Regions from separate parts of the Streptomyces sp. NH27 genome, predicted to be linked through region 2. Evidence: riboswitches for the same ligand, from Rfam matches in the RefSeq annotation. Region 2 holds a riboswitch; the other holds the start of a gene.

Region 1 (3,321 bases), on a different contig from region 2:
CAGCCCGCCACGATCAGCTGCGGGCGGTGCTCCTTGGCGAGCCGTTCCACCTCGGCCATGTCGACCAGGTTGGTCTCGGCGTCCACGTGGTACGCGGCGACCTTGTAGAGCTTGCCGGAGAAGTTGATCTTCATGCCGTGGGTCAGGTGCCCGCCGTGCGCCAGATCCAGGCCGAGGATGGTGTCACCCGGCTTGATCAGCGCGAACATCGCGGCGGCGTTCGCCTGGGCGCCCGAGTGCGGCTGCACGTTGGCCGCCTCGGCCCCGAACAGCGCCTTGACCCGGTCGATCGCGAGCTGCTCGATCACGTCGACGTGCTCGCAGCCGCCGTAGTAGCGGCGCCCCGGGTAGCCCTCCGCGTACTTGTTGGTGAGCACCGAGCCCTGTGCCTCCAGCACGGCGACCGGCGCGAAGTTCTCGGACGCGATCATCTCCAGCGTGGACTGCTGGCGGTACAGCTCGGCGTCGACCGCGGCCGCCACATCCGGGTCGAACTCGTGCAGGGACTGGTTCAGCAGCGACATCGCGGGTTCCCTCAGTTCTCGATGAAGGCGTCGTACTCGGCGGCGGACAGCAGGTCGGACGGCTCCTCGGTGATCTTCACCTTGAACAGCCAGCCGCCCTCGAAGGGTGCGGAGTTCACCAGCGCCGGGTCGTCGACGACGTCCTGGTTCACCTCGGTGACCTCGCCGCCGATCGGCGAGTACAGGTCGCTGACCGACTTGGTGGACTCCAGCTCGCCGCAGGTCTCACCCGCGGTCACCGTCGCGCCCACCTCGGGGAGCTGGACGAAGACCACGTCGCCGAGCGCGTCGGCGGCGTGCGAGGTGATGCCCACCGTGGCCGCGCCGTCGGCGGCGGCGGAGAGCCACTCGTGCTCCTTGCTGTAACGAAGCTGCTCAGGGTTGATGCTCATGGCTGAATTCTCCCGGATCGACAGGGGTGCTCGCGTGCGCGGCACGGCAAACGGAAAGCTAAGGGCAAGGGGGGAAGTGCGAAGCGTGGGGGTGGGCCGCGGAACTCGGCGCCGACAGAGCGTGGCGGCCGCACAAGGCGGCACCCGCGGAACCCGGCGCCCGCGGAACCCGGCGACGGGCGAGCGGGCCCGGCCCGTTCAGCGCTCGCGCTTGTAGAACGGCAGCGCCACGACGTCGTACGGCTCCCGCGAGCCGCGGATGTCCACCGTGACCCCGGGCGTGCCGGGCGCCGCGTGCGCCGCGTCCACGTACGCCATCGCGATCGGCTTGCCGAGGGTCGGCGACGGGGCGCCCGAGGTGACCTCGCCGATCACCGCGCCCGACGCGTCGGTGACCGGGTAGCCGGCCCGCGGCTCCCGGCGGCCCTGCGCGACCAGCCCGACGAGCTTGCGCGGCGGCAGGTCCTTGGCCCGCTCGGCGGCGGCGCCCAGCGCGGTGCGGCCGACGAAGTCCCCGGGCTTGTCGAACTTGACCACCCGGCCCAGGCCGGCGTCGAACGGCGTGACCGAGGCGGTCAGCTCGTGCCCGTACAGCGGCATGCCCGCCTCCAGGCGCAGCGTGTCCCGGCAGGACAGCCCGCACGGCACCAGGCCGACCGGCTCGCCGGCGTCGGTCAGCGCCCGCCACAGCCGCTCGGCGTCGGCCGGCGCGACGAACAGCTCGAAGCCGTCCTCGCCGGTGTAGCCGGTGCGGGCGATCAGCGCGTCCACCCCGGCGACGGTGCCGGGCAGTCCGGCGTAGTACTTCAACCCGTCCAGGTCGGCGTCGGTCACCGACTTCATGATCGCCGGGGCCTGCGGGCCCTGGACGGCCAGCAGCGCGTACGCCTCCCGGTCGTCGCGGACCTGCGCGTCGTACTCCGCCGCGCGCAGCGCCACCGCGTCGAGCACGGTCTGCGCGTTGGACGCGTTGGCGACGATCATGAACTCCTGCTCGCCGAGCCGGTACACGATCAGGTCGTCGAGGATGCCGCCGTCGGGCGCGCAGATCATCGTGTAGCGGGCCCGGCCCACCGCCAGCGCGGACAGGTGGCCGACCAGGGCGTGGTCCAGCGCCTGGCCCGCCTGCGGGCCGGTCACGGTGATCTCGCCCATGTGGGACAGGTCGAACAGGCCGGCCCGGGTGCGCACCGCCTGGTGCTCCTCGCGCTCGCTGGCGTACCGCAGCGGCATGTCCCAGCCGGCGAAGTCGGTCATGGTCGCGCCGAGGGCGCGGTGCAGGGCGTCGAGCGCGGTGTGACGGGGTTCGCTCATCGGTGACAGGCTCCCAGGCTCGGTCTCGGTGAAGAGAAAGGAGGGACGACGGATGGACACTCCCCATCTGTCATCGGAACCTGAGAGGTTCACCGTGAACCCCGCTCGCGCGGGCCCCGGTTTGCACCTTGGGTGGGCGGGGCCACGCACCCCAGGGGTGCGCCGACGGCTCCGCCGCTTTTCAGATCTGCCTCGCCCGCGCGGTATCTGTGCCTGAGAGATTCAAGGGAGGACTTGCTCCTTCGGCGCCCGTCCCACCGCCCGCGAGCTGGTCGCGTGCGCCGGTCCGGAACTCTCCCGCGCGGCCTCGAACGGCCGTTATACAAGTTGTGGCCTTCATCATTGCATGCCCAGGGTCCCCGGCCCCCGGCAGCGGTTAGGGTTTCCCGGGCACAACGCTACAGACGTGGTACATGGGCGGACAAGGGTGGACATGGAGAATCCGGCACCGTACATATGGCCGGCCAACGAGCTGGAAGAGGTGCTGAGCGCCGGCCTCGGCAATCCGTCGGCCACGCCCAGGCTGCTGGAGGTGCTCGGCCGCTCCAGGGTGTGGGTGCCGTTGCCCAACGGCGGCTCGGCGCAGGCGGCCGGCCTCGACCTGCCGACCGTGGTGCTCGGCGACGCACCCTACGTACCCGTGTTCAGCTCCGAGCAGCAGTTCCGGCAGGCCGCGGACGGCATGTCCTGCACGGTCGCGCCGGTGCACGAGTTCGCCCGCGGGCTGCCGCCGCTGGTCGGGATCGCGGTCAACCCCGGCGGGGCGGTCGGCGTGCCGCTGCCGCCGGCCGCGGTGGCCGCGCTGTGCCGGCCGGTGCCGGGCGAGCGCGCGCCGGAGCTCTCCGGGGTACGCGGCGGCGACGCGCCGACCGGTGCCCGGGTGCGGTTGTGGGAGCCGGACCACGACGAGGAAGCGGTGGACTTCCTGGCCGCGGCGGCCGGCGAGTTCGCGGTCACCTCGGTGGTGCTCAGCGGTCGGCGGGCGCTGGCCGCCGTGGAGGAGGATCCGCCCGCCCTGTTCATCGGCGTGGAACTCGACCGCTGGCTGGAGGGCGAGGGGGCCGCCGCGATGGACGCGCTCGGCCGGGCGA
Region 2 (3,321 bases):
AGGTAGCCCTCGGCCTGGTCGGCGGGCGCGAAGGGGTGCAATGCGCCGAACTCCGGCCAGGTGACCGGCTCCATCTCGGTGGTCGCGTTGAGCTTCATGGTGCACGAGCCCAGCGGGATCATGCCGCGGTCCAGGGCGTAGTCGCGGTCGGCGAGTCGGCGCAGGTAGCGCAGCATCGAGGTCTCGCTGTGGTGCTGGTGGAAGACCGGGTGGGTGAGGTAGTCGTCGCTGCGCAGCAGGGCGGCGGGCAGCGCGTCGGCGGTGGCCGCGTCGAGCGCGTCGATGTCGCCGGTGGCGCCGAACGCGGCGAGCACCGAGGTGAGCGCGGCGCGGTCGGTGGTCTCGTCGCAGGCGATGCCGACGTGGTCGGCGTCGGTCAGCCGCAGGTTGACGCCGGCGGCACGCGCGGCCGCCACGATGTCGGCGGCCTTGCCGGGCACCTGGGCGGTCAGCGTGTCGAAGTACGCGTCCTCGACGAGCTCGACGCCGGCCGCACGCAGGCCCGCGGCGAGCACCGCGGCGTAACGGTGGGTGCGGCGCGCGATGTCGGCCAGCCCGTCGGGCCCGTGGTAGACGGCGTACATGCCGGCCATCACCGCGAGCAGCACCTGGGCGGTACAGATGTTGCTGGTGGCCTTCTCCCGGCGGATGTGCTGCTCGCGGGTCTGGAGCGCCAGCCGGAAGGCGGTGTCGCCGTCGGCGTCGACCGAGACGCCGACGAGCCGGCCGGGCAGGTTGCGGGCGTAGGCGTCGCGGACGGCCATGTAGCCGGCGTGCGGGCCGCCGAAGCCCATGGGGACGCCGAACCGCTGGGTGGTGCCGACCGCGATGTCCGCGCCGAGGTCGCCGGGCGAGGTGAGCAGGGTCAGCGCGAGCAGGTCGGCGGCCACGGTGACGATCGCGCCGAGGTCGTGTGCCTGCTCGATGACCGGCCGCAGGTCACGGACGGCGCCCGACGCGCCCGGGTACTGGAGCAGCACGCCGGTGACGCCGCGCTCGGCGACGTCGGCGGGGATGCCGGCGGACAGGTCGGCGGTGACGACCTCGACACCGGTGGGTTCGGCGCGGGTCCGTATCACGGCGAGGGTCTGCGGGAAGGTGTCGGCGTCGACCAGGAAGACGCCGTTCTTGACCTTGCCGACCCGGCGGGACAGCGCCATCGCCTCGGCGGCCGCGGTGCCCTCGTCCAGCAGGGAGGCCCCGGAGGTGGGCAGTCCGGTGAGGTCGGCCACGACGGTCTGGAAGTTCAGCAGCGCTTCGAGGCGGCCCTGCGAGATCTCCGGCTGGTACGGGGTGTACGCGGTGTACCAGGCCGGGTTCTCCAGCACGTTGCGCAGGATCACCGGCGGGGTGAAGGTCCCGTAGTAGCCCAGGCCGATCATCGGCGTGAGCACCTGGTTGCGGTCGGCGAGCGCACGCAGTTCGGCGAGCGCCTCGGCCTCCGTGACGGCGGCGGGCAGGCCGAGCGCCTCGGCACTCTTGATGGTGTCGGGTACCGCCGCGGCGGTCAGTTCGTCCAACGAGCCGTAGCCGACCTGGGCAAGCATCTTGGCCTGCGCCTCGGTGTCGGGGCCGATGTGGCGGCGGGCGAAGGGTCGGCCTGCTTCCAGCTCGGCAAGGGAATTCCGGCGGTCACTCATCTTCGGGGGCCTCCTGGTCTGCGACGACCTTCGGGGGTGCCGCCACAGGCACCCGTACGGCCTCCCCCTCTGTCATCAGAACCTGAGAGCTTCACCGCCCCGGCCCACAGGGCGGCTTTCACCGTCGGTGAGGACGCGTCCCGGCGGCCGCGCTGCTTCCGGGACAGGTCCTGCTTTCCAGAGTGACCTCACCCGAGCGGTACGGATGCCTGAGAGATTCCGGGGAGGATTTGCTCCTTCGGCGCCCTCCGCCACCCGCCGCCAGGCGGGCTGTTGGAGGACTCTCCCGCACGGGGTCAACGGCCTTCTGCCAGCCTACCAGCGTGATCCGAACACGGGTCGGAGCAGGTGCCGAGTCGACACCGCCCCCGTTGTGGCCTTGGGTAGGAGTCAGCCGGCCGTCGTACGACGGCCGGCCTGGGGTTGGATGGATTGGTTGGAGGGACCGTGCAGACCGACATCGATCCGCGCAGCCTGATCGGCCGCCGCGCCTTCGACCGTGACGGGACGAGGATCGGCACGGTGGACGAGGTGTACCTCGACGACGCGACCGGCACGCCGGAATGGGCGGCGGTGCGCACCGGCCTGTTCACCCGGGACGCCTTCGTGCCGCTCGGCCCGAGCGAACTGGACGGCGACAAGCTGCGGGTGCCGTACGAGAAGGCGCTGATCAAGGACGCGCCGGACTTCGGCGTGGGCCGGCACCTTTCGCCCGAGCAGGAGTTGCAGCTCTACCACCACTACGGCATGGATGTGCCCCGGTCGGGGACGGAGCCGACGCCATCCGGGGACTTCGGGGAACTGGCCGACGACGACTGAGCCGGATCGGCGGGCGGATCGACGTCCGGGGTGGTGTCCGGATCGGCGGGCGGGTCCGTAGGCGGATCGACGGACTGATCGGCAGGTGCCTGGGCGGCCAGCGGCAGCGGGTCGCTGCCGCTGAGCGCCGGGTCGTCCACGGCGAAGGTGCGCACCCGGCCCGGCACGGTGTCGGAGGGCACCTCGAAGCGCACGGTCACCCGGCCGACACCGCTGCCCTGCACCCACCCGGCGCCGTACTCCTCGTGGACGACGTCGTGGCCGGGCAGCCAGCGGTTCGCCCGCTCGGGAGCCGGCGGAGGGCTGCTGGGCAGCGGCGGCGGTGCGTCCTCGTCGGCCCCGCCGTGCAGGGCCCGCTCGCCCTCGGCGTGGGCGAACAGGTCCTCCTGGGTGAAGTCGGCGAGCCCGGCGACGCCCACCCCGAGCAGCCGTACGCCGCCGGTGGTGTCGACGGCCTCGGCGAGCCGGCGGGCGGTCTCGCGCACCACGGCCGGGTCGTCGGTGGGCGCGCGCAGCGTCTCGGAGCGGGTGAGCGTGGAGAAGTCATAGCGCCGGACCTTCACCACCACGGTGCGGCCGGAGCGGCCCGCGCCGCGCAACCGCTGCACGCAGCGCTCGGCGAGCCGGTCGATCTCGTACCGCACGTGGGCGCGGTCGGTCAGGTCGCTGTCGAAGGTGTCCTCGACCGAGATGGACTTGACGTCGCGGTCGGCGACCACCGGGCGGTTGTCGACGCCGGCGGCCATCGCGTGCAGCCCCGCGCCATGCGCCTTGCCGAGCAGGCGGACCAACTCCGCCTCGCCGGCCCCGGAGATCTCGGCGACGGTGAGGATGCCGGCCTTGCGCAGATGCTCGGCCGTGG

Evidence for each region. A riboswitch is a leader RNA that binds a small molecule or an ion and turns the genes downstream of it on or off. The one in region 2 is predicted to bind glycine.
Region 1: it holds a riboswitch for glycine, as region 2 does, so the genes downstream of both, gcvT (glycine cleavage system aminomethyltransferase GcvT) here and gcvP (aminomethyl-transferring glycine dehydrogenase) in region 2, are expected to answer to the same signal.

Annotation. Positions count from the first base shown of each region.
Region 1 covers NZ_JACEGK010000063.1:903-4,223, forward strand. The annotation lists gene glyA (serine hydroxymethyltransferase) at 1-524, opposite strand, end outside; gene gcvH (glycine cleavage system protein GcvH) at 536-916, opposite strand; gene gcvT (glycine cleavage system aminomethyltransferase GcvT) at 1,115-2,230, opposite strand; glycine riboswitch at 2,422-2,540, opposite strand; gene AC13HU_RS08075 (enhanced serine sensitivity protein SseB) at 2,664-3,321, shown strand, end outside.
Region 2 covers NZ_JACEGK010000159.1:1,070-4,390, forward strand. The annotation lists partial or broken gene gcvP (aminomethyl-transferring glycine dehydrogenase) at 1-1,640, opposite strand, end outside; glycine riboswitch at 1,700-1,827, opposite strand; glycine riboswitch at 1,828-1,939, opposite strand; gene AC13HU_RS15345 (PRC-barrel domain-containing protein) at 2,088-2,459, shown strand; gene AC13HU_RS15350 (DNA polymerase IV) at 2,381-3,321, opposite strand, start outside.